2 linked regions of the Streptosporangium sp. NBC_01755 genome follow. The protein of the gene in region 1 interacts with the protein of each later gene in a pairwise test. Links are inferred from orthologs where the notes say so. Each region holds a gene or a part of one and is shown in the gene's direction. Other genes may lie near its edges.

Region 1 (14,962 bases):
GGCGGCCCAGCAGCCCGCGCACGACCTGCCCACCGGCATGCTCGCTCCGGAGGACGTGCCCACCCGCGCCCCCGGTGCGGTCCCCGGCTCCCCGCCCGTCTCGGGTTCCGCGCCCGTTCCCACCGTCCGTGACCAGCCAGGGGCGCGGGTCAACGACCAGGGCTTCACCGCGCCCGCCTCCGACGGGGACATCCCCACCCAGCGGGTCCGCCCTCAGGATCTGCAGGAGTACATCCGTCAGTACACCAACCAGCCGGGCCAGCCTGGTCATCAAAACCAGCCTGGTCACCAAAACCAGCCTGGTCACCAAAACCAGCCGGGCCGGCCGGGCCAGCCTGGTCAGCAGAGCCAGCCGGGCCGGCCTGGTCACCAAAACCAGCCTGGTCACCAAAACCAGCCGGGCCGGCCTGGTCACCAAAATCAGCCGGGCCAGTACGGTCAGCAGAACCAGCCGGGCCGGCACGGTTACCAGGGGCAGCAGGGCCGGGCGCCGCAGGCGGGCACCCCGCAGCCCTACCCGCAGCGGCAGGACCCGTTCGACCAGCAGCAGACCCCGCACGTCCGCCCCCCCGCACCCCCGCCCTACCACCCCTACCCGCACCCTCAGCAGGCCCAGCAGTACCCCCAGCAGGCCCAGCAACCCCCCTCGCCGCTCCACCCCGGGCAGCGGCCGGGACACGCATTGCAGCGCTCCAAGGCGTACGGGGTGGTCAGCGTGCTGATGCTGGTCATCATGACGATCGCGGCGGTCATCGCTCCGCTGATCGTCGCCGCGGTGGCCATCCCGGTGGCGATCCTGCTGCGCGCCGCCGACATCGCACAGCCCGCCCTCAACGCCCGCAGGACCGCCGGTGAGGCGGCCACCGACGTCCTCCGGGTGCTCGGCCGGCCTGCCGCGCTCCTGAAGTCGATCGGCATCACCGTCGCCCTGGTGCCGTACGCGCTGATCCTCGGCCTGCCGGTGACGCTCCTGCTCGCCGTGCTGGTCGGGAGCATGCCCGTCACCAACACGCTGAGCTGGGGCGCGGCCGTCGCGCTCTGGACCGTCTGCGCCGGCCCCGGCGTGGAAGGCCCCAGCCGCCAGATGCGACGTACGCTGGCATCATTGCTGCCATCACGCGGTGCGGCCATGATCGCCGCCGCGGCGCTGGGCGCGGTGGCGGCGCTGATGGTCTTCCTGGCGATCGGCACCGTGGGAGACAGGGCACGGCCGGCGGTGTGGACGCCGGTCGACGTCGGAACGGTGGTGGACGAACTGAGAGACCTACGAGAGAAGGCGGCGTGATGACGGGGGACACGCGGGCGCACGAGAGGCTGGGCCCGTACCGGCTGCTCAGGAAGATCGGCGAGGGCGGCATGGGCGTCGTCCACCTCGGGGTCGACGAGGACGGACGCGAGGTGGCCGTCAAGGTCCTGCATCCGCATGTGGCGGCCGACCTCAAGGCCCGCGACCGGCTCACCCGCGAGGTGGAGACCATGCGGCGGGTGCGCAGCCCGCATGTCGCCGAGGTGCTCGACGCCGAGTTGACCGCCAAGCAGCCCTACATCGTGACCCGGTTCGCGCCCGGGCGCACGCTGGAGGAGACCGTCCTGCAGGACGGCCCGCTCCCCGCCGACCAGGTCATCCGGCTGGCTCAGGGCATGTGCGCGGCACTGGTGGCCATCCACGCCGCCGACGTCATCCACCGCGACTTCAAGCCGTCCAACGTGATGATCGTCAATGGTGACCCGCTGGTCATCGACTTCGGTATCGCGCACCTGGTCAACGCGACCAGGCTGACCCAGACCGGCATGTTCGTCGGCACCCCCGGCTACCTCGCCCCGGAGATCATCCGCGATTCCGAGATCACCCAGGCGGCCGATGTGCACGCGCTGGCCTCGACGGTCTTCTTCGGTGCGACCGGCAAGCCGCCGTTCGGCACGGGTAGCTTCGAGGTCGTCTGCTTCAACATCATGGAGGGCCGGGCAAACGTCGACAAGGCCCCCGCGTGGCTGCGAGGCTGGCTCAAGCGCGCGCTGGCCATCGACCCCGTCGCCCGGCCGTCCGCGACGGAGCTGCACCGGATGGCCCGCGCCCTCGACCCGACGGTGGCGACCTTCCACGAGACGCCGCCCACCTCCGTCCTCGACGGCGGTACGAAGATCCTCAACACCGACGGCACCCGTGTCCTGGACGGCCAGAGCCCGCCGCCCCCGCCCCCGCCGAGCGGCACCCGTGTCCTGCCGCAGGACGACGGCTACTCCGACCTGCTCCCGCCGGTCGAGTACGCCAAGCCGGAGCGGCGCGCCCGCTCTCCGAGGCAGGAGCCGGAGCGGCGCGAGCGCAGGCCGAGGCAGGAGCCGGGCCAGGCGTCCGGCGCGGCGGCTCCGCCGCCGTACGTCCCGGCCCCCCAGCCGCCGCCCTATGTCCCCGCGTCGCCTCCGGCGCAGGCCAGGGGCGCGGCGCCGCCGCCCTACCCCGACCAGCGGGTGGCCGGATACCCGGCGCCGCCGCCGAGTGGCCAGGCGCGGCCCTACCCGCCGCCGGTCCAGGCACGGCCGCACACCCCGCCGCAGGAGCGGTCCGCGCCCAGGACCCCGCCGCCGGTCCAGGCACGGCCGCACACCCCGCCTCAGGAACGGTCCGCGCCCAGGACCCCGCCTCAGGAGCGCTACCGCGCCGGCCACCCGCTGGCCGCGCTGCTGCTGCTGACGATCCTCGTGGCGGTGGCCTGCGTGCTGCCGGTGGTGGTGAGCGTGTTCGCGCTGGCCGCGGCGCTCTGCCTGCGGGTGGGGGAGTACCTCTTCGGGGACCTGGTCCAGCGCCGCTCCATCAGGGGCAGCAGCGCCACCGATCCCCTGCTCGCGGTGCTCGGCACCCCATGGGCGCTGATCAGGGCCACGTTCGCGACGCTGGTCACCTCGCTGCTCTCCGCCATGTTCGGCATGTGCGTGTGGGGGCTCCTGGTCTACGCCGGCGACATGAACAAGAACCACGCGGCCGCCTACGCGGCCGGTGCCTTCGCGGCAGGGCTGTTCATCCTTCCCGGCGGCGGCAAACCGCGCAAGGCCGTCGCCCGCGCACTGAGCGGGGTCATCCGGAGCCCCGGCGCGGGCATGGTGACCACGATCATCCTGGGCACGCTGGCGTTCTTCGCGGTGATGGCCGCGTTGAGCGTGACCCCCTCCTTCTCCCCGTGGCAGCAGCCGACCGATGTCGTCAACGATCTCACGGCGCAGTGGCGGCAGTCGGCGAACGAGGGCGCGATGGGCGCGCTCGACATCGTCGGCGGCCTCTTCAGCGACCTGATGACAAGTCTCGGCCTCGGGTTCCTGACGTTCTGGAAGTGACGATCTCGCCGACGGAGGCGGGCCTGTGGAGAACAATGGAGAGGACCCACCGGGAGGAGTCGCATGGTCGCGCCGGACGGTGAACGTCTTGGCCCCTACCGCCTGCTGTCGAGACTGGGGGCCGGAGGTTTCGGCGAGGTCCACCTGGCGCTGGATCCCCAGGGGCGCACGGTGGCGGTCAAGATCCTGCATCCCCACGTCGCGGCCGACGCGACGGCACTGACCAGGCTGGCCCGCGAGGTGGAGACCATGCGGCTGGTCCAGGGCGCGCACGTCGCCGAGGTCCTGGACGCCTCCCTTGAGGGAGACCGCCCCTACCTGGTGACCCGCTACGTGCAGGGACGCCCGCTCGGTGAGGTGGTCGCCGCCGAGGGGCCGGTCACAGGCGACGATCTCCTGCGGCTGGCGCGCGGCCTGGCCGAGGCCGTGGCGGCCGTGCACGCGGTGGGGGTGGTGCACCGCGATCTCAAGCCCGCGAACGTGATCCTGGCCGAGGGCGAGCCGGTCGTCATCGACTTCGGCATCGCCTACGCGCTCGACTCGCCCTCGGTCACCGCCTCGGGGGCGGTGCTCGGCACGCCCGGCTACCTGGCGCCCGAGGTGCTTGAGGGCACCGGGTCCGGTGCCGAGGCCGACGTCTTCGCCTTTGGGGCGACGCTGGCGTACGCGTCCACCGCGCGGCACCCCTACGGCACGGGCCCGGCGTCGGCGATCGGCTACCGCGTCGTTCATCACCCTCCCGACCTCGAAGGTGTCCCCGGCCACCTGGAGCCGCTGCTGCGGGAGTGCCTGCTGCGCGACCCCGCCGCCCGGCCGGACGCGGGTGCGCTGCTGGCACGGCTGGGTGCGGACCCCGTCGTGGGGCCGCCGCGGCCCCGTGCCGTGCTGGAGAGCGGGATGCACGGCCTCACCACCCGGGAGTGGCGGCCAGGCGATCGCCGCCCCCGCCCGCAGAAGGGCAGGCTCACGCCGGAGGAGGCCCACGAGCGTCGCAGGATCGTGCTGCACCGCCGCTGGGTCGTCGGCACCGGCCTGCTCGTCTCGCTGACGGCCGCGACCGCCAGGGAACCGCTGCCCGAGGTGGCGCTGCTGTTGCTGACCGGGTACGGCTCGGCGATGCTCGTCGACGCGGGCATCGCGCTGTTCGCCCGCCGGGACCGCGGGCGCACGATCCTCGATCTGTCCGCGGGCGCCGGGGCCGTCGCGCTGGGGCTGGCCCTCAGCACGTTCTTCAGCACGATCACCCTGGCGCTCGCGCTGGGCACCGTCGTCTTCGTCCTGGTCGCGATCCTGGTGGCCGGCTGAGCGGGCAGGGGGCCGGCCGGTCCCCGGGACGCGTTTTCGGTCAGCCGTCACCGGGATACCCCCCACACGCCAGGCCGCAGGGATCCTGACGGGCCTCGGGACGTGTTTCCGGAGCGCGGGACCCGCACACAAGTACCGGAATATAGTTCGGTATGGTGGTGGGGGGATCCTCCGGGGAGACTCCGGACCGTCCGGTCGCGAGCCGTCCCGTCTGATGATTTGCCGCTAAGCTACTGATAAGTAACATAGTCTTGGGGTCGGGGTGGGCGTGTACCAACCCGGCTACCCGCTGCCACGTCGCTCTCGGGCACCTGGCAGTCTTGGCAAAGCGTGCACGTGCCACACATGTGCGCACCGAGTATCCGGCGCCAACCGCAGTGACGCGGTGGCGTAAGCGACCACGGGAGGTCGGCCACCAGCCATGAATATCGTCGTCTGCGTGAAGCAGGTCCCCGACACGGCGACCGAGCGCAAGCTGAAGTCCGATGACAAGACGCTCGATCGCGACGCCGCCGACGGCGTCATCAACGAGTTGTGCGAATACGCGGTCGAGGAGGCGCTGCGCCTGAAGGAGGCTCATGGCGGTGAGGTGACCGTTCTCACCATGGGTCCCGCCAAGGCGAGTGACACCATTCGCAAGGCCCTGGCCATGGGCGCGGACAAGGCTGTCCACCTGGTGGACGACGCACTGCACGGCTCGGACGCGCTGGGCACCTCCCACGCCCTGGCACAGACCCTCAAGAAGATCGGTTTCGATCTGGTCGTGCTCGGTTCGGAGTCGACGGACGCCCGCACCGGCGTCCTCGCCGCCATGCTGGCCGAGCGCCTCGGCGTGCCGCAGCTCACCTTCGCCAACCAGGTCCAGATCGACAAGGGCGCCATCTCCATTCAGCGCGTCACCGACTACGGGTACGACAGGGTCGAGGCCTCGCTGCCCGCCGTCGTCTCCGTGGTCGAGAAGATCAACGAGCCGCGTTACCCGTCTTTCAAGGGCATCATGGCCGCCAAGAAGAAGCCGGTCGAGAAGCTCGGCGTCGCCGACGCCGAGATCGACGCCTCCCAGGTGGGCCTGGCCAACTCCTGGAGCGAGGTCGTCGACTTCGCGGCCGCCCCGCCGCGCGCGGCGGGCACGGTGGTCAAGGACGAGGGTGACGGTGGCGTGAAGGCCGCCGACTTCCTCGCGTCGAAGAAGTTCGTCTGAGAGCGGGGGTAGCTGGAAATGTCTGAGATTCTCGTTCTGGTCGAGCACGTCGAGGGCCAGGTCAAAAAGGTCACCCTTGAGCTGCTGACGCTCGCCAGGAAGCTGGGCGCCCCCGCGGCCGTCTGGACGGGCGCGGGATACTCTCCCGAGGCGGCGGCCAAGCTGGCCGAGTACGGCGCGGAGAAGATCTACGTGGCCGACTCCGCCGAGGTCAGCGACTACGTCGTCGCCCCCAAGGCGGAGCTGCTGGCCCACCTCGTGGCCGAGCGGTCCCCGGCCGCGGTGCTCGTCGCCGCGACGGCCGAGGCCAAGGAGATCGCCGGTCGCCTCGCGATCAAGATCGACTCCGGTGTGCTGACCGACGTCGTGGGCATCGAGGACGGCCTGGTCGCCGACCAGTCCATCTTCGGCGGCGGCGTCAACGTCCGGTCGCGCGTGACCAAGGGCACCCCGATCGTCGCGGTACGCCCCAACTCGACGCCGGTCGAGGCCGCCGCGGGCGCGGGAGCCGAGGAGCGGGTCTCCTTCACCGTGTCCGACGCCGCCAAGGGCGCCAGGATCGTGGAGCGGGTCAAGCAGGAGAAGGGCGCGCGCCCGGAGCTCACCGAGGCCGCGATCGTGGTCTCCGGTGGCCGGGGCGTCGGCTCGGCCGACAAGTTCTCGATCATCGAGGAGCTGGCCGACTCGCTTGGCGCGGCCGTCGGCGCGTCCCGCGCCGCCACCGACGCCGGCTGGTACCCGCACCAGTTCCAGGTCGGCCAGACCGGCAAGACCGTCTCGCCGCAGCTCTACATCGCGGCGGGCATCTCCGGTGCCATCCAGCACCGGGCCGGCATGCAGACCGCCAAGACGATCGTCGCGATCAACAAGGACCCCGAGGCGCCGATCTTCGAGCTCGCCGACTTCGGCGTCGTGGGCGACCTGCACGAGGTGGTCCCGCAGCTGACCCAGGAGGTCACCAAGCGGAAATGACCCGGCAGGGTCACGGCGTACGCGCGGGGTGATGCGAACGCGAGACGGCACCGCACGACATGTGCGGTGCCGTCTCGCGTTCCGGGGTCAGGCCGCGATCGAGAGCTCTCGCCTGGCGGTCTCCGCGGGGCCGGCCGCCGCGCGGTGGCGGGGCAGGAACAGCGCGACCGCGGCGATCAGGACGCCGAGCACCACGGCGATGCCGAGGCTCGTCCTGAGCGTGGCCAGATCGGAGAGGAAACCGATGATCACCGGGCCCAGCAGCAGTCCCGCGTAGCCCATCGCACCGGTCTGGGCGATGGCGGGCCCGGGGCTGCCGGTCGCCTCGCCCGCCAGGGACATGGCCATCGGCGAGACCGTCGCCACGGCGACGCCCACGAACAGCATGGCCGAGAGGGCGACCGACGCAGTGGGGGCCGTGACGACCACGCCGAAGGTCGCGGCGGTGGCCAGGCCCGAGGTGACCATCATGCCGCGAGCGCCGAAGCGGGCCCGGACACGGTCACCGGCCAGGCGCCCGGCCAGCATGCCCGCCTCGAAGATCGGGTAACCCAGGGCGGCCACCGCCTCCGGGGCGCCCAGAGCGTCCCGCAGGTACAGGCCGTTCCAGTCGGCGACCGTGCCCTCCACCATGAACGCGCAGAAGGCGATCACGCCGAGCAGGTAGACCACCGGGGGCATCCGGAGGCGGGGAGTCGCGGGGGTGCCCTTCCCGTGCTCGGCGACGGCAGCCGGGTCGGGCAGGTAGGTGCGGCTGACAAGGACCGTGGCGGGAAGCGCGAGCAGGGCGACCAGCGCCAGGTGGGCGGTGATCGAGAGTCCCGCCGCGATCGCCGCGGTGCCCAGCAGGCCCGCGCCGATCGCTCCGGCGCACCAGCCGGCGTGCATGCCGTTCATCAGCGGGCGGTCGTAGGCGCGCTCGACCGCCGATCCCTGCGCGTTCATCGCGATGTCCACCGCGCCGAACGCCATGCCGAACAGGCCGCTCGCGGCCACGGCCAGGGGGAACGACGGCGCCACCGCCAGCAGGGCCAGGGTGATCGCGGTGAGGGGGGCTGCGACCCGGAGGATGCTCCGGCTGCCGAAGCGCGCCATCACGGCGCGCATCGACTGCATGGTGATGAGCGCTCCCAGCCCCCACGCCAGGAGGGTGACGCCGACCGACGCCTCGGACAGGCCGAGCTTGTCGGAGAGCGCCGGAATGCGCACGGTCATCGATCCACACATCAGACCGGCCAGCACGAATGTGAGAACCGCCCCGATTCGAGCCGTTCTCAGGTCGCGGGTCATGCTCAATCCCTTCAATAAATGTTTTGACAAACCGGTGAACGGGCACACCGAAAGCGGTCGCTTTCGCGCATGCGGAAGCGACCACCAATCTGTGTGACGGGTTGTCCCTGGCCGGGCACGCGATCAGGCGCGCGGGCGAGTGAGGGGTGCCAGGGGCAGAGGGGTGAAAGTCAGCAGAGGTGTAAAAGTCAGAGGTGTCAGGGTCAGGCGGGCAGCAGGGCCAGCAGACGCCGTTTCAGCTTCTCGTAGTGCTCGTCGTCATAGAGATCGGGGTCGTGGCTCGCCACATCCCACAGTCCCTCACAGGCGAGGCGCACGATCTGCGCCGCCTCCGGGTCGGGCTCGCTGTCGAGCCCCTCGCGATGCCAGCGGGCCATCGCCACCCGCAGCGGTGCCAGAAGATAGAGGTTGCCGGAGGCTCCGGTCACCACGGCCCAGCGCCGCAGCCTGCCGCTCCGCACGGCGGCGAACGTGGCTGCCAGGTAGTTCTTGGTGTAGGTGTCGTGGCCCTGGGCGGCGACGAGCTCGTCGAACTCCTCGATCAGCCGCTCGACCATGCCCTTGATCAGGGCTTCCTTCGTGCTGAAATGGTAAAGCAGACCGCCCTTGCTGCATCCGGCGCGCTCGGCGACGGTCGCCAGGGTGAGCGCCTGGGAGCCCTGGTCGGAGAGCAGATCCTCTGCCGCGTCCAACAGCTCGCCCCGTCTCATGGCCGCTACTGTACCGTCTGGACGGTTTAGTGGTCAACTCCGGGGATGATGCTCTTCGCGGGCACGGATACGCTTGGCAGGTTGACAGCGAGTTTGGGGGAGGGGATGCGGCCGTGAAGTCCGCCTATCTCGATCATGCGGCGACCACGCCGATGCTTCCCGAGGCGATCGAGGCGATGACAGTCCAACTGGGCCAGGTCGGCAACGCGTCCTCGCTGCACGCCGCCGGCCGCCGCACCCGCCAGGTCGTGGAGGAGTCGCGGGAGACCATCGCCGCCGCGCTCGGCGCTCGCCCCAGCGAGGTCGTCTTCACCGCGGGCGGCACCGAGGCCGACAATCTGGCCATCAAGGGCCTGTACTGGGCCCGTCGTGTCGGGGGCGCGGACAGGATCCTGATCAGCGCCGTCGAGCACCACGCCGCCCTGGACCCCGCGCACTGGCTGAGCGATCACCAGGGCGCGACCGTCGAACTGCTCGACGTCGACGAGTTCGGCCGGGTGCACCCGCAGACCCTGCGCGAGGCCATCGAGCGCGACCCGGACAGCGTCGCCCTGGTCAGCGTCATGTGGGCCAACAACGAGGTCGGCACCGTCCAGCCCGTCCACGCGCTCGCCGAGGTGGCCCGTGAGCACGGCGTTCCCTTCCACACCGACGCGGTCCAGGCCGTCGGTCAGCTCCCCGTGCTCTTCGCCGACTCGGGGATCGACGGGCTGACGCTCTCCGGTCACAAGGTCGGCGGCCCGATGGGCGTCGGCGCGCTGCTGCTCGCCCGGGGCGTCGACCCGGTGCCGGTGCTGCACGGGGGGGGCCAGGAGCGTGACGTCCGCTCCGGCACGCTCGACGCCCCCGCCATCGCCGGTTTCGCCATGGCCGTGCGGGCCGCGGTGGCCCGGCAGGCCGAGACCTCGGCCCGGCTGGTCGCGCTCCGCGACGACCTGATCCGCCGGGTCCGCGAGGCGGTGCCCGACGTGATCCTCAACGGCGACCCGGTGAACCGCCTCCCGGGCAATGCCCACTTCTCCTTCCCCGGCTGCGAGGGCGACGCGCTGCTCATGCTCCTGGACGCCAAGGGCGTGGAGTGCTCGACGGGCTCGGCCTGCTCGGCAGGGGTCGCCCAGCCCTCCCACGTCCTGCTCGCGATGGGCGCCGACGGGTTCCGGGCGCGCGGATCGCTGCGCTTCTCCCTCGGCCACACCTCGACCGAGGCCGACGTGGACCGGCTGGCCGAGATCATCGGTCTTGCCGTCGAACGCGCCCGCCGCGCGGGCCTGAGTTGATCGCGTGAGGCGTTCTTCGCGCGGGCCTGAGTTGATCGCGTGAGGTGCCCTTCGCGCCGCCCTGAGTTCGCGCCGCCCCAGGTTCGCGCCGGGGATTCCTAGGTGAGGAAGGGTGAGGTGGCGATCCGGCCGGGGTCGCCGGCCGAGGTGACCACGAGGGCCCGGTCGGCGTCGAGGCCGGGGGCGATCTCCCACACCGGTGACGGGTGGACGGCCGGCACGGCCGGCCCGATCCACTCGGCCAGCCGCCCGGCCTCGCCGGCGGCGACCATCGCGTCCAGTTCCGGTCTCGCCTCCGCCCACCACGCCCGGAACTCGCCGATACCGTCAGCAGGGTCGGCGGCGGGCTCGTTCTTCCGCCGGAACAGTCGCATGACCCCGGATTCTCCCAGCCCGACGGGGCGCCCGCCAACGCGGGTACGCTCAAGGGGTTATGAGTCTTCGTGTGCTTGCCGCCATGTCCGGCGGCGTCGACTCCGCCGTGGCGGCCGCCCGCATCGCCGAGGCGGGCCATGACGTCACCGGTGTCCACCTCGCCCTTTCCGCCAACCCTCAGTCCTATCGGACCGGCGCCCGCGGGTGCTGCACGGTCGAGGACTCGCGAGACGCCCGCAGGGCCGCCGACGTGATCGGCATCCCCTTCTACGTCTGGGACATGGCCGAGCGGTTCCATCGCGACGTGGTCGAGGACTTCGTCAGCGAGTACGCCGCCGGCCGCACGCCCAACCCGTGCCTGCGCTGCAACGAGAAGATCAAGTTCGAGGCGGTGCTGGACCGTGCCCTCGCGCTGGGCTTCGACGCGGTGGCCACCGGGCACCACGCGCGCGTCACCGACGGAGTGCTGAGCCGCAGCCCCGATGCGGGCAAGGACCAGTCGTACGTGCTGGGTGTGCTCACCAGGGAGCAGCTCGGTCACGCGATCTTCCCACTGGGCGACTCCACCAAGGCCCAGGTCCGCGAGGAGGCCGCGCGGCGCGGGCTCATGGTGGCCGACAAACCCGACAGCCACGACATCTGCTTCATCGCCGACGGCGACACCCGAGGCTTCCTGGCCGACCGTCTCGGCGCGGCACCGGGTCCGATCGTCGACGAGTCCGGTGAGGTCGTGGGCGGCCACGAGGGTGCCTACGGCTTCACGGTCGGCCAGCGCAAGGGCCTGCGCATCGATCGCCCGGCCCCCGACGGCCGCCCGCGTTACGTGCTGTCCATCGAGCCGGTCTCCAACACGGTCACGGTCGGCCCGCGTTCGTCCCTGGCGGTCACGGGCATCGTCGCGGAGCGCCCGGTCTGGAACGGCCCGACCGGCGAGCCGCGCGAGCCGCTGGCCTGCACGGTCCAGCTCCGCGCGCACGGCGAGATGTACGGCTGCCGTGCCCGGCTCTCCGGCGGGGAGGTCCACATCACGCTGGACACCGCGGCCACCGGGGTCGCGGCGGGCCAGGCCGCGGTGCTCTACCTCGGCGACACCGTGATCGGCTCGGCCACCATCACCTCGGCCTCGTAGTGCGCGTCCCACCGCCGCGCGAACACGTCCTCGACGGTCGTGTCCCCGTACGGGCCGCGTTTGGCGAGCACGGCCGCGTTTGGCGAGCACGGCCGAGCCGGCGTCGCGCGTCCCCGCACCGGGTGTGTCCCACCCGGGCGTGAGGCCGACTCCCGGCTCGGGCGGGCCGGTCAGGGCAGTGTGACCGACTCGCCGGGCTTGAGACGGCGCATCTCGGCCTGCTGCTTACCCGACTCCATCTCCAGCCACCTGTCGATCAGGCCGAGCCCGATGTCGTTGAGCAGGCCGTCGTGGGTGGAGAAGGCCCTGGCCGGGCGGACCTGGCGCAGGTACTCGACCATCTCCGACGCCTTCATCCACGGCGCGTTGGTCGGCACCAGGAGCGTGGGCACCTCGACGCCCGGCGGGGTGAACGCGTCCCCCGGGTAGAAGACCTCCTCGTCCACCAGGAAACCGACATTGCGCACGATCGGCTGGTCCGGGTGGTTGGGGGCGTGCCACTCGCCGACGACTCGCACCCCGAAGCCGGCCGTGTCGAACGCGTCGCCGTGCCGTACCACCTGGATCTTCGCGGGGACATCGGTCAGCGTGGCGGCCACGCCCTCGTTGGTCCAGATCTCCAAGGACGGGTCGGCCTCGGCCGCCCGGCGCAGCCGGTCCGCCTCCACGTGGTCGAAGTGCTCGTGGGTGATGAGCACGGTCTGTGCCCCGTCGAGTGCGGACTCCTCACTGAAGGAGCCCGGATCGATCACGAGAGTGGAGCCGTCCTTCTCCAGGCGGACACACGCGTGTCCGAATTTCGTGAGTCTCATCCCTTCACCCTACGGGCGCGTCGGACCATGATCCGCGAGGGGGCGGTGCCGTCACGCGCTCCCGCCCTTGATCGCGTGCCGGCACGGCGCGGCGGGATTCCCCGGGCGGTAGGCGTGACCCGGCGGTCATAAGCTGGCGTGGGCGGGCGGGTCCCGCCTGCCTCCCAACGCGAAACCAGGAGCAGTCTTGAGCCAGTACCCATGGGGCGAGGCGACCGCGACCGGCATCGGGTCGCATCCGGGGGAGGAGCACGCCGAGGCGGTCAGGGTCGTCCTCGGCGAGTCGCCCGCGCTGCCGTACCTGCCGGAGCTGCCCGCCCGGGGCGTCGGCGCCGACATGATCGGGCGCACCGCGTCGCTCCTGCTGGAGATGCCGGTGGAGGTACAGCCGTCGGGCTGGCGGTTCGCCGACCGGCCGGGCCGCGACTTCAAGCGCGCCCGCGACCATCTCGTCCGTGACCTCGACACGCTGGAGGAGGCGGCACAGGGGTACGAGGGGCCCTTCAAGATCCAGGTATGCGGGCCGTGGACGCTGGCCGGAGCGGTCGAGCTCAGGTACGGCGACAAGGTGCTCGCCGACCCGGGGGCGGTGCGCGACCTGGTCGCGTCCCTGACGGAGGGGATCGCCGCGCACGTCGCCGACGTGCGCCGCAGGGTGCCGGGAGCCTCGCAGATCGTGGTCCAGATCGACGAGCCGGGGTTGCCGGGCGTCCTCACGGGCACGGTGCCGACCGCCTCGGGCTTCGGGCGGCTGGCCGCGGTCGACCGGCAGATCGCCGCGGACCGGCTCGGGGCGGTGTTTCCCGCGGGGACGTTCACCGTCGTGCACTGCTGTGCCTCGGCCGTGCCCTTCCGAGTCCTGCGCGCGGCGGGCGCGGCGGGCGTCTCGCTCGACGCCCACCTGTTGAACAGGCGCGACGAGGACGCGATCGGCGAGACCGTCGAGGCGGGGACGGCTCTCTTCCTCGGTGTCGTGCCGGGCGTGGACGCGAGGCTCCCCGACGTCGGAGTGGTCGCCGGACCGGCCGTCGAGCTCTGGCGCCGCCTCGGCTTCCCCGCCGCGACCCTGGCCTCGCAGGTGGTGCTCACCCCCGCCTGCGGCCTGGCCGGGGCCTCACCCGCCTACGCCAGGGCGGCCCTGGCCACCTGCCGTAAGGCCGCCCGGGTGCTGCAGGACGACCCCGGCGAGTGATCCCGGCCTCTGGGGGCTTCAACTCGGGGTAAGGAAGGACGCAGATTGTCGGTGCTTGAAGATACGTTTGGCTTGGCCGACGACGAGGGGGGAAGCGGGCGATGGGCGCTGAGGTCGAGGGCGTGCCGGTGCGGGCGTTGGAGCGGCACGCGGAGCTGACCGAGCTGGTCGAGGAGGCCAACTGGCGTTACCACGTGCTCGACTCGCCCACCGTGAGCGACGCCCAGTACGACGGGTGGATGCGCGAGCTGCGCGAGCTGGAGGAGGAGAGTCCGACCCTTCGCACGCCCGACTCTCCCACCCAGAAGATCGGCGCGCCGATCTCCAGCGATTTCAATCCCGTCAGGCACCTGCAGCGGATGGAGAGCCTCGACAACGCTTTCAACGCCGACGACCTCGCCTCCTGGCGGGCGAGGGCCGAGCGGCTGGCCGAGCGTGACCCCGCGCCCTACCTGTGCGAGCTGAAGATCGACGGTCTGGCGATCGCACTGGTCTACCAGAAGGGCCGCCTGACCAGGGGGGCCACCAGGGGCGACGGCCGCGTCGGTGACGACGTGACGGCCAACGTCCGCACGATCGTCAACGTGCCGCACCGCCTGACCGGCGACGACGTGCCCGATGTGGTGGAGGTCAGGGGCGAGGTCTACATCCCGGTCGAGGAGTTCAGGAAGCTCAACGAGCAGCTGGTCGAGGCGGGCAAGGCGCCGTTCGCCAACCCGCGCAACTCCGCGGCGGGCTCCCTGCGGCAGAAGGACCCGCGCATCACCGCGCAGCGGCCGTTGCACATGATCGTCCACGGGATCGGCAGGTGGGAGGGGGCCGCCGCGCCCCGCACCCAGTCGGAGATCTACGAACGGCTCGGCGCGTTCGGCCTGCCGGTCAGCGACCTCTACCGGGTCGTCGACGACCTCGAAGGCATCAACGCCTTCATCGACTTCTACAGCGAGCACCGCCACGACCCCGCCTACGAGATCGACGGCGTCGTGGTCAAGGTCGACCGCATCGAGCTCCAGCACAACCTGGGCTCCACCAGCCGGGCCCCCCGCTGGGCGATCGCCTACAAGTATCCGCCCGAGGAGGTCAACACCAGGCTCCTCGACATCCAGGTCGCGGTGGGCCGCACCGGCAGGGTCACGCCGTACGGGGTCATGGAGCCGATCGTGGTGGCGGGCTCCACCGTCGAGCGGGCCACGCTGCACAACGCCTCCGAGGTCGCGCGCAAGGGCGTGCTGATCGGCGACACCGTGGTGCTGCGCAAGGCGGGCGACGTCATCCCCGAGATCGTCGGCCCGGTCGCCGACCTGCGCGACGGCACCGAGCGGGCGTTCGTGATGCCGGAGCGCTGCCCGGAGTGCGACACCGAGCTGGC
Region 2 (14,688 bases), 4.1 Mb from region 1 along the record:
TCTACGAGGCCATGGCCACCGGCCCCCAGGCGATGCCGGTGTTCAACGACAGCATCATCACTCCCGAGCAGAAGCGGGACATGATCGCCTACATCGTGGGCGTGCGTGAGGAGCCCAACCCGGGCGGCGCCGGTCTGGGCCGTATCGGCCCGGTCACCGAGGGTCTGGTGGCCTGGGTCGTCGGACTCAGCCTCCTCTCCCTGGCCGCCATCTGGATCACCGCGAAGAGGCGACAGGCCAAATGACTGAGAACAATCACGGCATCGAACAGCCGGAGGAACGCGTGCCAAGGCGCGTCATCGGCACCCCCCCGCCCGCGGCGAGCACCTCCCTGCTCGGCGCCGAGGAGCCTGCGGCGACTGACGTCGTGCGGGTTCCCGGCGTGACCCCGCAGGACGAGACGACCGCGAAGAAGGGCGAGAAGTACGCCGCCCTCTGCTTCCTCGTCGCCTTCCTGGCCGGCATCGGCTTCGTGGTGTCGTACGTCGTCTTCCAGGTCGGCGACATCGAGAAGACGCAGGTCTCCAACCTCGCGCTGGGCGGCACGCTCACGCTGGCCCTGCTCGGGCTGGCCGCGGGCATGGTGACCTGGGTCCGCATGGTCATGCCCAAGTACAACCTGGTCCAGGAGCGCCACCCGATGGCCTCCGACGCCGAGACCCGGTCCTACGTCGGCGAGACCTTCCTGCAGGGCGCGGCCGAGAGCGGCATCACCAAGCGCCCGCTGCTGCGCCGCACCCTGCTGGCGGCGGCCGCCCCGCTCGGCCTGGCCCCGCTGGTCCTGCTGCGCGACCTCGGCCCGAGCTACAAGGACTTCCCCGCCAAGCTGCGGCACACCGTCTGGGGGGAGAAGACCAAGGACGGCAAGTTCCGCAAGCTCCTCGTCGAGGGCAGCGGCTCGCCCATCCGGGCTGCCGACTTCAACTCCCCCGGCGGCATCCTCTCCGTGGTGCCCGAGGGATACGAGCACGACCTGAACGCGCTGGCCAAGGCCACCCTGATCCTGATCAAGTTCCGCCCCGAAGAGCTCAAGTCCGGGACGAACCTGAACTGGACCCACGACGGGATCGTGGCGTACTCCAAGATCTGCACGCACGTCGGCTGCCCCGCGGCCCTGTACGAGCAGACCACGCACCACATCCTGTGCCCGTGTCATCAGTCGACCTTCGACGCCGCCGACGGAGCCAAGGTCATCTTCGGTCCGGCGGCCCGGCCGCTGCCCCAGCTGCCGATCGCCGTGGACGACGAGGGGTACCTCGTGGCGACGGCGGACTTCCCCGTCCCCGTCGGTCCCAGTTTCTGGGAACGTGGCGACGCCGAGGCCGAGGCCCGTGAGAAGGGAGCCCAATCATGAGCACCCAGGACGTTCCGAAGCCCATCGCGGGCGCGGGCAACTTCGTCGACGACCGCATCGGGGCGGGGAACTTCCTGCGGCGGAACCTGCGGAAGATCTTCCCCGACCACTGGTCGTTCCTGCTCGGTGAGATCGCGCTCTACTCGTTCATCATCCTGCTGCTGACCGGCACGTTCCTGACGTTCTTCTTCAAGCCCAGCATGGGCCACGTGGAGTACACCGGCTCGTACGGCCCGCTGCAGGGCGTCATGATGTCCGAGGCGTACGCGTCGTCGCTGGCGATCAGCTTCGACGTGCGCGGCGGTCTGCTGATGCGGCAGATGCACCATTGGGCCGCGCTGCTGTTCATCGGCGGCATGATGGTGCACGCGCTGCGGGTGTTCTTCACCGGCGCCTACCGCAAGCCGCGCGAGCTGAACTGGCTGATCGGCGTGCTGCTGCTGACGCTGGCGCTGGCCGCGGGGCTGACCGGCTACTCCCTCCCCGACGACCTGCTCTCCGGCGCCGGTCTGCGGATCACCGAGGGTGTGGCGATCTCGCTGCCGCTGGTCGGCACCTGGATCACGTTCTTCCTCTTCGGCGGCGAGTACCCCGGCGTGGACATCGTCTCCCGGTTCTACTCGCTGCACATCCTGCTCATCCCGGGCATCCTGCTGGCGCTCATCTCGGCTCACATGATCCTGATGTGGGTCCAGAAGCACACGCAGATGCCGGGCAAGGGCCGCACGAACGAGAACGTGGTGGGCGCGCCGTTCTACCCGGCCTTCATGATCAAGGCCGGCGCCTACTTCATGTTCACGTTCGGGGTCATCGCGCTGCTGGGCACCTTCGCCCAGATCAACCCGATCTGGCTGTACGGCCCCTACACCCCGGCCGACATCTCGGCGGGCTCGCAGCCCGACTTCTACATGGGCTTCCTCGAAGGCGCGCTCCGTCTGATGCCCGCCTGGGAGATCAACGTCCTGGGCTTCACGCTGCCGATGAGCGTGCTGATCCCGGCGCTGGTGCCGATGGGCATCATCATGACGGGCCTGGCGCTGTACCCGTTCATCGAGCAGTGGGTCACCGGAGACCGCCGCGAGCACCACGTCGTGGACCGTCCCCGCAACAACCCGCACCGCACCTCGATCGGCATTTCCGCGATGACCTTCTACGGGGTCCTGTGGCTGCTCGGCGCCAACGACGAGATCGCCGCGTTCTTCCAGGTGTCGCTGAACTGGACGACCTACGTCGGCCGGGTCCTGATCTTCGTCGGTCCGGCGATCGCCTACTACGTCACCTACCGGGTCTGCCTGGGCCTGCAGCGCGCCGACGCGGCCATCATCGGCCACGGCGTGGAGTCCGGCGTGATCAAGCGACTGCCGCACGGCGAGTACATCGAGGTCCACGTCCCGCCCAACGAGGCCATCGAGGCCCACATGCGGGGCAAGGAGCCGATCCCGGTCATCACCGCCGGCGGCGGCGGAGACGACGGCATCCCGTCCAAGGCGATGCGCGGCCCGCTTGGCAAGCTTCGCGCCAAGATGAGCACGGCCTACGGCGGCGAGAAGATCCCGCTCGACGACGGCCACGGCCACGGTGAGGGCCACGATGAGCACGCGGCGGTCGGCCAGGGCGGAGACGACAAGTCCCTGACCCACTGACCCACCCGCGGCTGACGCCACACGAGGGGCCCGGACACCGCACGGTGTCCGGGCCCCTACGTCTTTTCGCGCCCTTTCCGGGAAAAGGCACCGACCCCGGCCTCAGAAGGCCCTCCCGAGGCCCTCAGGGGTCCTCGGGGGTCGGGGGTCCTCGGGGGTCCTCAGGAGGGCCTTGGCCTCCCGGCCCCGCGCGTTCCCTTTGGCCGGCACCACGTCGCCCTCTGCCCTCAGTGGGACCGGGCGGGCACCTCCGCGCCTCGCCACAGCACCGCGGACTCAGACGTCGTCGGTGGTGAAGTGCTTGAGGCTGCTCCACTTGAGCCATTCCCGCCAGCTCTCCTGCCAGTGACCCCAGCCGTTGGTGGGCTCCAGGGCGCGGGGCGAGCCGGTGATGATGATCGGGTCCCCGATCAGGGTGTTGTCGAGGAACCACTTGGCGTTGCTCGGGCTGACGTTGACGCAGCCGTGGCTGACGTTGGAGTAGCCCTGGGACCCGACCGACCACGGGGCGCTGTGGATGTACTCGCCGCTGTTGGAGATGCGGACCGTGTTGTAGACGGTCAGCTGGTAGTAGCCGGGCGAGCCGGGCCCGATGCCCGGAGAGGTCATCACCGTGACGTTCTCCCGGGACATGGCCAGGTGCACGCCGCTGGTCGTGTGGTACTTCCAGACACCGCCCTGGCCCGCGCTCATCGGCATCTCCCTGACGACCCTGCCGTTGCGCCGCACGGTGAGGTGGTGGGAGGGGATGGTGCCCCGGGTGATCTGCGAGCGGCCGACCTTGAAGTTGACCGTCCGGTTCGCCGCTCCGTACAGGCCGGCGCCACCGCGCACCCCTGCCAGCCGGGCCTCGACCCTGACCTTGGTGCCCGAGGGCCAGAAGTTCTTCGGGCGGAAGTGAACGTTGCGGTCGTCGAACCAGTGCCACGCCCCCAGGACCGGCCTGGAGGTACGGACGAACAGGTTGCGCTCGACGGAGACGCGGTCGGTGACGGCACGGTCGAAAGTGATCATCACCGGCATGCCCACGCCGACGGTCAGACCGGTCATGTCCCGGTCCGGCATGAGGCTCTCGATCGCGAAGGTCTCGCGGCTCTTCACCGTGGAGAAGGACGAGGTCGTCTCGGTGACGGCGCCCGCCGGATTGACCGCCGTCACCGAGACCTCGTAGGAGGCTCCTGGAGCCGCCGTACCGCGGCTGCGCCACTGTGTACCGTCGGCGCTGAGAACGCCCGGCAGAGAGCCTTTGGCGCCCTTCACGGCCCTGACGGTGACCGACTTCAGGGTGCCGCCCTCCACCGCGACCAGGACGGGGGTGTCCGTGGGCACTCCCCTGGCCCCCTTGAGCGGTGCCACGGTGACCACGGCGGCGGCGGACTCCGCCTGCTGGGACGCCTGCGGCGTCCGGTCCTGGCGTACGGCTGTGCTTGTCGAGCAGGAGGTCGTCACCAGCACGAGGGCCAGCAGTCCCGCTCCCTGGCTCGAACCACGGATCGCGTGCCCCACATGAACTCCCCTGTCCCGGACTGAACCACTGATTCAGTTATTACCCGGAGTAAGCGGTCCACCACATAAGACATCCACCCTGAGCCCCAAATAAACGCCAAAAAGCGGGCCACGGAAGTTTTTCCGTGGCCCGCTTTTCGCGGTGATACGCGGGGTCAGTGCGAGAAGTTGCCCCGGTAGTACTCGAAAACGAAACCGATCATGCTCATGATGATCGCGAACACGCCGATCAGGAACAGCCACCAGCCGATGACCAGGCCGACCCCGGCGAGCGAGACGGCCAGGCAGACGAAGAGCGGCCACCAGCTGTGCGGGCTGAAGAAGCCGAGCTCTCCGGCACCCTCGCTGATCTCGCCCTGCTTGTCGTCCTCCGGCTGATCGCCGATCCGGCGGGCCGTGTACATCAGGTAGTAGCCGATCATGAGCGCGAAGCCCACCGAGATGGCCATCGCCGTCGTGCCTACCGGCTCCTTCGACCAGTACCAGTAGACGACGTCCACGGCGGCGAAGAAGACGCCGCAGAGGATGAACAACCAGCCCTGGACCTTCATTCGTTCTCCTCCAGCTCACGGGGGGCCGGTGCGTGCGGGTACTTGAGGTCGAACGCCGGGCGCTCGGACCGGATGCGAGGCAGCGAGGTGAAGTTGTGCCTCGGCGGCGGGCAGGACGTCGCCCATTCCAGGGAGTTGCCGTAGCCCCACGGGTCGTCCACGGTGACCTGGGGTGCGGTCTTGTGGGTCTTCCACACGTTGTAGAGGAACGGCAGCGTGGAGGCGCCCAGCAGGAACGCGCCCACCGAGGAGACCATGTTGAGGTCGGTGAACCCGTCGATCGGGCTGTAGTCGGCGTAGCGGCGCGGGAAGCCCTGCGCGCCCAGCCAGTGCTGGACCAGGAAGGTCGCGTGGAAGCCGACGAACAGCGTCCAGAAGTGGATCTTGCCCAGCCTGTCGTTCAGCATCTTGCCGGTGAACTTGGGCCACCAGAAGTAGAAGCCGGCGAACATCGCGAACACCACGGTGCCGAACACCACGTAGTGGAAGTGCGCGACCACGAAGTAGGAGTCGGACACCTGGAAGTCCAACGGCGGGGAGGCCAGAATGACCCCGGTCAGACCACCGAACAGGAAGGTCACCAGGAAGCCGATCGAGAACAGCATCGGCGACTCGAACGACAGGTGGCCGCGCCACATGGTGCCGATCCAGTTGAAGAACTTCACCCCGGTGGGCACCGCGATGAGGAACGTCATGAAGGAGAAGAACGGCAGCAGCACCTGGCCGGTGGCGAACATGTGGTGCGCCCACACCGTGATCGACAGACCCGCGATGGCGATGGTCGCGGCCACCAGGCCGATGTAGCCGAACAGCGGCTTGCGGCTGAAGACGGGCAGGATCTCGGTCACGATGCCGAAGAACGGCAGCGCGATGATGTAGACCTCGGGATGGCCGAAGAACCAGAACAGGTGCTGCCAGAGCAGTGCCCCGCCGGTGGCGGGGTCGAAGATGTGCGTACCGAGCTTGCGGTCGGACTCCAGCGCCAGCAGCGCGGCGGCCAGCACCGGGAAGGCCATCAGCACCAGGATCGAGGTGAGCAGCACGTTCCAGGTGAACATCGGCAGGCGGAACATCGTCATGCCGGGCGCGCGCATGCACACGATCGTGGTGATGAAGTTCACCGAGCCGAGGATCGTGCCCAGACCGCTGATGGTCAGGCCGACGATCCACAGGTCGCCGCCGATTCCCGGGGAGCTGATCGCGTTCGACAGCGGGGTGTAGGCGAACCAGCCGAAGCTGGCCGCGCCGCCCGGGGTGAGGAAGCCCGACAGGGCGATGGTGCTGCCGAAGGTGAAGAGCCAGTAGCTGACCATGTTCAGCCGCGGGAAGGCGACATCGGGCGCGCCGATCTGCAGCGGCATCAGCTCGTTGGCGAACCCGGCGAACAGCGGGGTCGCGAACATCAGCAGCATGACGGTGCCGTGCATGGTGAACAGCTGGTTGAACTGCTCGTTCGTGGTCAGCTGGAGGCCCGGCTGCGCCAGCTCCGCCCGCATGATCAGCGCCATGACGCCGCCGATCAGGAAGAAGACGAACGAGGTGATCAGGTAGAGATGTCCGATGATCTTGTGATCGGTGGACGTCGCCCACTTGACGACGACCGAGCCCTTACGGGTCGGCGCCGGGGAGAGGACAAGGGGCTCGTTAAGTGCGGTCACTGGGCACCCGCCTGGCTAGCGATGTACTGGTCGAACTCGGCCTGGGGCACGAGCTTCACCGAGAAGAGCATCCGGCTGTGATCCACACCGCAGAGCTCGGCGCAGCGACCGGCGTAGACGCCTGCCTTGTTCAGCGTCTGGACCTCGAACTTGTTGGTCACACCCGGGATCACGTCGCGCTTGAAGTGGAACGCCGGGACCCAGAAGGAGTGGATGACGTCCGGCGAGTGGAGATCGAACTCGACGTTCTTCTCGACCGGCAGCACCAGCTCGGGGCCCTTGGTGTAGTCGGCCGCGGGCAGGCCCACGACCTGGACGGTCTTGCCGTTGTACTCCGTCGTGAAGCGCCAGCTCCACTGGAAGCCCTCGACCTTGACCTTCACGTCGGGCTTGCCGGACAGGGTGTTGATGTAGTTCTGGTCCCGCGCGGTGAAGAAGAAGAACACGCCGACCATGATGATCGGCACCACCGTGTAGAGGATCTCGATCGGCAGGTTGTACCGCACCTGAGGCGGCAGCTCCTCCGTGGAGTTCTTCTTCTTACGGTGGAAGGCGACGGACCAGAGGATCAGACCCCACACGACCACACCGGTGGCGAGGGCGGCGATCCACGATCCGTTCCACAGGCTCTGGACGGATTCGGACTGCTTGGTGACGCCCTCGGGCAAGCCGCCTCGGGACCATTCTTCGGCACTGCACGCCGTCAGGGAAACCAGCAGCAGCGCCAGAGCGGCAGCGCGTGGCACCCGGCGGCGGGCCAACGGACGCCGTGCGGAACGGCGGGTCGGACTCACGGATCGCCTACCCCACAGATGAAGCCCAGGAGTCACTCCTGGGCGGTCGTTTGTTCACGTTCAAGATTTGTAGTTCACAGCTTCACGCTGGGGGACACATTAGCGCGGACAACCGTCGCCCCCCCGCGCAGCCCCCGCCCGCACCGTGCGTGGTGCGACGATTGGAGCGTGGCGTACTTCGACGCGGCCTCCACTGAGCCGCTGCACCCCCAGGCTCGGGAGGCTCTCATCGCGGCCCTCGACGTCGGCTGGGCCGACCCCGCGAGGCTGTACGGTTCCGCTCGCCGGGCAAGGATGTTACTGGAACAGGCGAGGACCGAGGTCGCCGAGGCGCTGGGCGCCAGGCCCGACGAGGTCTCGTTCACCTCCTCGGGCACCCAGGCGGTGCACCTGGGCGTGCTCGGCACCCTGCACGGGCGCCGCAGGAGCGGCCGCCGCCTGGTCACCTCGGCCGTGGAGCACTCCAGCGTGCTGCACGCCGCCGGCATCCACGAGCGCGACGGCGGCTCGGTCGAGACGGTCGGCGTCGGCATCACCGGCGCCGTCGAGGCCGGCGCCTTCCGCGAGGCGGTTCTCGCCGAGGGCACCGCCCTGGCCTGCCTGCAGAGCGCCAACCACGAGGTCGGGACCGTCCAGCCGGTCGCCGAGGTGGCGGCGGCCTGCGCCGAGGCGGGGGTTCCGCTGCTGGTGGACGCCGCCCAGACCGCGGGCCGGATGCCGTTGCCCGGCGGCTGGTCGGTGCTGGCCGCGAGCGCGCACAAGTGGGGCGGCCCCGCGGGGGTCGGCGTGCTGGTGGTCCGCAAGGGCACCCGGTGGCGCAGCCCTCTGCCCGAGGACGACCGCGAGCGCCGCCGGGTCCCCGGTTTCGAGAACGTGCCGGCGATCGTCGCGGCGGCCGCCGCGCTGCGTGCCACGGTGGCCGAGTCGGCCGTGGAGTCGGCCAGGCTCTCCGCGCTGGTGGACCGCGTCAGGAGCGAGGTGCCCCGGCTGGTCTCCGACGTCGAGGTCATCGGCGATCCGGTCGTGCGAGCGCCGCACATCGTCACCTTTTCGTGTCTTTACGTGGAGGGTGAGGCGCTGCTCACCGAACTCGACAAGGCCGGATTCTCGGTATCGTCCGGCAGTTCCTGCACGGCGAGTACGCTTCGTCCATCGCATGTTCTGGAGGCCATGGGCGTGCTCACGCACGGGAACGTACGGGTGTCACTGCCCCGAGGCACCTCGGCGGCGGATGTCGACCGCTTCCTCGCCGTCCTGCCCGGCACGGTGCGCAGGATCCGCGAGGAGGCGGGAGTTAAACTGTGATCAATATTTGGGAAGTGAAGACTCCATGACGTCCAGTCAGGCCACCCCGGCGGGATCGGCCCAGAGCCCGGCACTGACCATCGACGCGCTGGGCAAGAAGTGCCCGATTCCCATCATCATGCTGGCCGAGCAGATCAACCACGTGCCGCTCAACGCGATCGTCGCGGTCCTCGCCGACGACCCCGCCGCCTTCACCGACATCCCGGCCTGGTGCCGGCTGAAGTCGCACCGCCACGTGGCCAGCTACGAGCTCCCCGAGCGCGGCTGGTCCATCCACGTGCGCCGCAACTACTGACTTGTCCTGAAACTGGGTATGACCCTCCCCGAAAATCCACCAAACGGTTCGGGGGGACAGCATGAGCGGTGAGACCGCCAGGAGTCTGATGAATACCGGAGTCCGGTGCGTGGAGGCGCACGAGACGCTCGACCGGGCCGCACAGATGATGCGCGACATGAATGTGGGCGCACTGCCCATCTGCGGCAGCGACGACCGGCTGAAGGGGATCATCACCGACCGCGACATCGTGGTCAAGTGCGTGGCCCACGGCATGGACCCGTCCAAGGTCACCGCCGGTGAGCTGGCGACCGGCCTGGTCTGGGTGTCGTCGGACGCCAGCGTCGACGAGACGCTGGCCAAGATGGAGCAGAACCAGATACGGCGGCTGCCGGTGATCGAGGACGGCCGCATCGTCGGCATGATCAGCGAGGCCGACCTGGCCAGGCATCTGCCCGACGACAAGCTCGCCGAGTTCGTGCACCGCGTCTACGCGGGCGTCTGACACCTGCCATACCGGCAATCCCGCCCGGCTGAGGTCTCCCGATGTCGGGCGGCCTCAGCCGGGCGTGGCTCACCCGCCGGCCCAGCGGTGGTTCAGGCCACCGGTGATCCCGGCGGAGCCCAGCGGGGCCCGGTGCCGTCCGGCCGGTGTCCAGGCGCCGGATCAGGCGTGCCGGATCAGACGCGGTGATTCAGACGCGGTGATATCAGACGCGGTGATTCAGACGCGGTGATTCAGGCGTGGTGATATCAGACGCGGTGATTCAGGCGTGGTGGCACTTCACGAAGCCGACCACCTCGGCCGCCGCGTCGGCGCCGTAGGCGTCGGCGAAGCGCTCCAGGAAGACCTTCTGGCCGAGTTCGTACTCCTGACCGCCGACGCGCTCCAGCACGTGGGTGGCGGTGAGGTTGCCGACCTGGCCGCAGCGCTCCAGGGACATGCCCCAGGCCAGGGCCGCCAGGAAACCGGCCCTGAAGGCGTCCCCCACGCCTGTGGGGTCCGCCTTGCCGAGCTCGGGCGCCGGGGGGATGTGCAGCGGCGGCTCGCCCTTGCGGTCGATGACGACGCCCTTGGGGCCGAGCGTGGTGACGCGGACGCCGACCCGGTCGAGGATCTCCTCGTCGGTCCAGCCGGTCTTCTGCTCGATCATGCCCTTCTCGTAGTCGTTGCCGAACAGGTAGGCGGCACCGTCGACCAGCTCGCGGATCTCCTCGCCGGGCATGCGCGCGAGTTGCTGGGAGGGGTCGGCGGCGAACGGGATCGCGCGCTGACGCGCCTCGGTGGTGTGCCTGAGCATCGCCTCGGGGTCGTTGGGGCTGATCAGCACCAGGTCCAGGCCACCGAGCCGCTGGCTGATCGGGCCGAGCTCGATGAGACGGGCCTCGGCCATCGCGCCGGTGTAGAACGACGCGATCTGGTTGTGGTCGTCGTCGGTCGTGCACAGGAAACGGGCGGTGTGGTGCATCTCGGAGATGTGGACGGAGTCGCAGTCGACTCCGTGGCGCTCCAGCCAGGAGCGGTAGTCGGCGAAGTCCGCACCGACCGCGCCGACCAGGACGGGGCGAAGACCCAGACAGCCCATGCCGAAGGCGATGTTGGCCGCGCAGCCGCCACGGCGGATCTGCAGGTCGTCCACGAGAAACGACAGGGAAATCCGATGGAGCTGATCGGCGATGAGCTGGTCGCCGAAGCGGCCCGGGAAGGTCATCAGGTGATCTGTCGCGATTGAGCCGGTGACGGCGATGCGCACGGGGTTCTTCTCCTCGTTGTCAGCATCTCTGGGAACGTGGGCGATTGAGCCACGCAAGAATACGCGACCTTGCGGGCGCGCGAAGGCCCCGCGCGGTGACGGATGTCACCACGCGGGGCCTTCCCGGTCTTGCCCGGTCGAGCGAGTCCCTAGTTGAACGAGTCTCCGCAGGCGCACGAACCCGTGGCGTTCGGGTTGTCGATCGTGAAGCCCTGCTTCTCGATCGTGTCGACGAAGTCGACTGTGGCACCCACGAGGTAGGGCGCGCTCATCCGGTCGGTGACCACGCTCACGCCGTCGAAGTCGGAGACGACGTCACCGTCCATCGAACGGTCGTCGAAGAAGAGCTGGTAACGCAGGCCGGAACAGCCGCCGGGCTGCACGGCCACGCGCAGCTGGAGGCCTTCCTCGCCCTGCTGCTCCAGCAGGCTCTTGACCTTCGCGGCGGCCGCGGAACTGAGGATCAGGCCCTGCGCCGTGGTCTCGCTGCTCTCAACCGACATGTGGTGACTCCCGCGTCTGCGTCAGCCGCTCCCCGGGAACGGCTGTCTGTTTCTGACGTCCTTCTCAGACGCTACCAACACCCGTCCCCCGGTACACATTCCTGAGACAACACACGCCTCCTCCTTTGGACAAAACTCCCTCCCCTGGAATAAAGCCCCAATGACGTGTGTCATCATTAGTCGTCACTTCGACGATAAGGGGGTGTGGCCATGACGACCACCGAGACCGGGCTTCCGCTCTTCGTCCTGGGCAGGGGCGTCGACCCGCACAGCGAGCGCGGTGTCGACTGCCCGGGCGAACTGCCGTCCGCGTCCGACCCGGCGCTGGTGGAACGCGCCAGGAAGGCGAAGGCGGCGCTCGGTGACAGGGTCTTCGTACTGGGCCACCACTACCAGCGCGACGAGGTCATCCAGTTCGCCGACGTGACCGGCGACTCGTTCAAGCTCGCCAAGGAGGCCGCGGCCCGGCCTGACGCCGAGTACATCGTCTTCTGCGGCGTGCACTTCATGGCCGAGTCCGCCGACATCCTCACCTCCGACTCCCAGAAGGTGGTGCTGCCAGACCTCGCCGCCGGATGCTCGATGGCCGACATGGCCACCTTCGACCAGGTCGAGGAGTGCTGGGAGGCGCTGGAGGACGCCGGGATCGCCGACATCACCGTCCCCGTCACCTACATGAACTCCAGCGCCGATATCAAGGCCTTCTGCGGGCGCAACGGCGGCGCCGTCTGCACCTCCTCCAACGCCAGGCGCGCCCTGGAGTGGGCCTTCTCACGCGGGGAGAAGGTGCTCTTCCTTCCCGACCAGCATCTGGGCCGCAACACCGCGGTGCTGGAAATGGGCCTGTCGCCAGGCGAGTGCGTCGTCTACAACCCGCACCGGCCGAACGGAGGCCTGACCGCGGAGCAGCTCGCGGGCGCCAAGATGATCCTGTGGAAGGGGCACTGCTCGGTGCACGGCCGCTTCAGCGCCGAGTGCGTGGACGACGTCCGCGCGCGCATCCCCGGCGTCAACGTGCTGGTCCACCCCGAGTGCAGGCACGAGGTCGTCACCAAGGCCGATCATGTCGGTTCGACCGAGTACATCATCAAGAAGATCGAGGAGGCTCCCGCCGGGTCCTCCTGGGCGGTGGGCACCGAGCTGAACCTGGTCAAGCGGCTCGGCGCCATGTTCCCCGACAAGGACGTGACGTTCCTGGACCGGACCGTCTGCTACTGCTCGACGATGAACCGGATCGACCTGCCGCACCTGGTGTGGGCGCTGGAGTCGCTCGCCGCCGGCCAGGTCGTCAACCAGATCACCGTGGACGACGACACCGCCCACTGGGCCGGGGTCGCTCTGGACCGGATGCTGGCGCTGCCCTGACCGCGGGGTGGACGGGCCCCGGTGGGTGGTGACCCGCCGGGGCCCGTCGCGTGCCGGGAACCTGTCGCGTACCCGGGATCGGGGGAGCACCGCCTGAGCGGGGCCTAATCCAGCTCGTAGACCACCCTGACACTGACCGACATGTCCTGGCGTCCGGGGCTGATCGACGCCTTGTCCGCCATCGCACCGGCGGCGAAGAACGGCCGCGGCGGAGTGACGTTCTCCTCGCTGATCTCCAGCGCGCGGCCGAGCCTGCGCCCCGCGAGCCTGGCGTACTGCGCGGCGCGGGTCCTGGCGTCCCTGAAGGCGGCCTCGCGCGCCAGCCTGAGCGGCGCGCGGTTGTCGGAGACCTCGAAGGAGATGCTGTCCAGCCGGACCGCCTCGCCGGCCGCGACCGCCGCGTCGACCACGTCGTCCGCGGCGTCGATGTCACGCACCACCGCCTCGACGCCCTGCGCGGCCCGGTAACCGGAGATCGTGGGGTAGTCCTTGTACTGGGGGCCCAGGGACAGCTCGTTGGTCCGCAGGTCCTTGGCCGCGATCCCGGCCGCGAGCAGCGCCTTCGTCAGCGCGGCGGCGGCGGCGCGGGCGGCGGTGAACGCCTCTCCCGCGGTGGGGCGAATCACCTCGACACCGGCGTCCAGCTTCATGACGTCGGGAGTGACGGACAGGCGTCCCTCACCCACGATCGTGATCTGCGGCCGGTCTCCCTCCACCGCCACCGTGGAGGACGCGGAGTCCGCGAGCGCGGCACCGCCGAACAGGCTCATGGAGACGAGCGCGGTCGAGGCCACCACCTGAGACATCTTGATCATAGGGGCATGGCACCACGGGGCGGCGGCCCCGGCGGCGAGCCCTCCCGGGGATCTGCTGTTTCTTGGCCGAATCCCGGGGCGGGTATTCAACTTCCGCCGGTCAGACCCTGGCGAGCTCCCGCCACCAGCCCAACAGCCCCTCGTCGCCCTTTCCGCCGGTCAGACCCTGGCGAGCTCCCGCCACCAGCCCAACAGCCCCTCGTCGCCCTCGACGGCGTAGTCGTCGGCACTGCGCCGCCCCCACACGACCTGGAGCAGGTCGGCCGACGTGGCGGTACGTACGGTCACGCTCCCCGGCCGCAGAGACCGCCGGTGATGGAAGCGGTCGGGGTCAAGAGTGATCACCCATCCGGCCCCGGTGTCGGCCTGCAGGGAGATCGTCTCGCCTCCGCCCCTCAACTCGGCCACGCCCGGGTTCCACCGCGCGTACGGCAGGACGTCGAGGAACTCCTCGACCCCGTCGGCCGCCGTCTCCTCGTCGACCGTGACCGGGACGCCCAGTGCGAGCTCGGCGTCCATCCGGTGCACCAGGGTCTCGTGGAGCATGCGCCTCGACCAGAACCCCACCCGCTGCTCGGCGCCCCAGGACCACATCGGCGCCCGCGGGTCGCGCGACAGCAGCGCCTCGGACAGCAGGGTGGCCCCCTCGGCGAGCCAGGCGGGGGAGCCGCTCGCGTCAGCCGGCAGGCCCGTGTCCGTCTCGCGGCGACTGTAGCGCCGCTCGGCCAGGTCGCGGACCATGGCGGCCACCCACCGGTGCACGCCACCGATGTGGGTGACAAGCCCGGCCAGATCCCAGCCAGGACAGGTCGGCACGGGAGCGGACATGTCCCGCTCCCCCAGGACGTCGACCATCCGGGCAGCCTCCGCGGCGACCGCCGAGGCGTGCTCGGCGTGGGTCCATTCCCTCATGTCAGCCCTCTCGCGTGAAGCGCATGAACTGCTTCTCGTACTCCTTGGCATCGGTGGTGGTGGCCAGCACCCGCTGCGGCCGCCCCGCGAAGTCGAACACCACGGCCTCGTAGCCCGACCCCTTGCGCCGCCAGCCCGCGATGTGCTCGTCGTCGTACCAGCCGATGAGCCGCTCGGTCTCGAATGGGATCCGGACCTTCGCCGGGGCGTCGGAGCCGGTGGACCAGACGCAGATCTCCTTCTCGGTCCCCTTA

What was found.
Region 2: the proteins of OG884_RS09260 (region 1) and OG884_RS29025 interact in binary tests that used the Escherichia coli proteins (3 or more experiments, as listed by UniProt). The link is inferred for Streptosporangium sp. NBC_01755 from one-to-one orthologs.

The regions. Positions count from the first base shown.
Region 1 is NZ_CP109131.1:2,035,609-2,050,570, reverse strand. What follows is about bases 8,024-11,003. They hold OG884_RS09260 (cysteine desulfurase family protein), read left to right. Parts: upstream 8,024-8,921; coding sequence 8,922-10,085; downstream 10,086-11,003. Other genes in these bases: mnmA (tRNA 2-thiouridine(34) synthase MnmA), read left to right, coding at 10,519-11,003; OG884_RS09255 (hypothetical protein), read right to left, coding at 10,184-10,459; OG884_RS09265 (TetR/AcrR family transcriptional regulator), read right to left, coding at 8,302-8,808; OG884_RS09270 (MFS transporter), read right to left, coding at 8,024-8,098. Also shown: OG884_RS09295 (serine/threonine protein kinase), read left to right, coding at 1-1,285; OG884_RS09290 (serine/threonine-protein kinase), read left to right, coding at 1,285-3,330; OG884_RS09285 (serine/threonine-protein kinase), read left to right, coding at 3,394-4,635; OG884_RS09280 (electron transfer flavoprotein subunit beta/FixA family protein), read left to right, coding at 5,057-5,836; OG884_RS09275 (electron transfer flavoprotein subunit alpha/FixB family protein), read left to right, coding at 5,855-6,808; more of OG884_RS09270, read right to left, coding at 6,896-8,023; more of mnmA, read left to right, coding at 11,004-11,589; OG884_RS09245 (MBL fold metallo-hydrolase), read right to left, coding at 11,760-12,401; OG884_RS09240 (methionine synthase), read left to right, coding at 12,589-13,593; NAD-dependent DNA ligase LigA, read left to right, coding at 13,695-14,962. UniProt on the Escherichia coli protein: Master enzyme that delivers sulfur to a number of partners involved in Fe-S cluster assembly, tRNA modification or cofactor biosynthesis. Catalyzes the removal of elemental sulfur from cysteine to produce alanine.
Region 2 is NZ_CP109131.1:6,091,481-6,106,168, reverse strand. Bases 7,766-10,471 are described here. They hold OG884_RS29025 (sulfurtransferase TusA family protein), read left to right. Parts: upstream 7,766-8,836; coding sequence 8,837-9,106; downstream 9,107-10,471. Other genes in these bases: OG884_RS29015 (carbohydrate kinase family protein), read right to left, coding at 9,853-10,471; OG884_RS29020 (CBS domain-containing protein), read left to right, coding at 9,195-9,590; OG884_RS29030 (cysteine desulfurase family protein), read left to right, coding at 7,766-8,811. Also shown: qcrC (cytochrome bc1 complex diheme cytochrome c subunit), read left to right, coding at 1-245; qcrA (cytochrome bc1 complex Rieske iron-sulfur subunit), read left to right, coding at 242-1,354; qcrB (cytochrome bc1 complex cytochrome b subunit), read left to right, coding at 1,351-2,997; OG884_RS29050 (L,D-transpeptidase), read right to left, coding at 3,274-4,503; OG884_RS29045 (cytochrome c oxidase subunit 4), read right to left, coding at 4,659-5,054; ctaD (aa3-type cytochrome oxidase subunit I), read right to left, coding at 5,051-6,712; ctaC (aa3-type cytochrome oxidase subunit II), read right to left, coding at 6,709-7,458; more of OG884_RS29030, read left to right, coding at 7,675-7,765; more of OG884_RS29015, read right to left, coding at 10,472-10,839; OG884_RS29010 (HesB/IscA family protein), read right to left, coding at 10,989-11,342; quinolinate synthase NadA, read left to right, coding at 11,553-12,707; OG884_RS29000 (SIMPL domain-containing protein), read right to left, coding at 12,812-13,522; OG884_RS28995 (maleylpyruvate isomerase family mycothiol-dependent enzyme), read right to left, coding at 13,682-14,434; OG884_RS28990 (protein kinase domain-containing protein), read right to left, coding at 14,436-14,688. UniProt on the Escherichia coli protein: Sulfur carrier protein involved in sulfur trafficking in the cell. Part of a sulfur-relay system required for 2-thiolation during synthesis of 2-thiouridine of the modified wobble base 5-methylaminomethyl-2-thiouridine (mnm(5)s(2)U) in tRNA.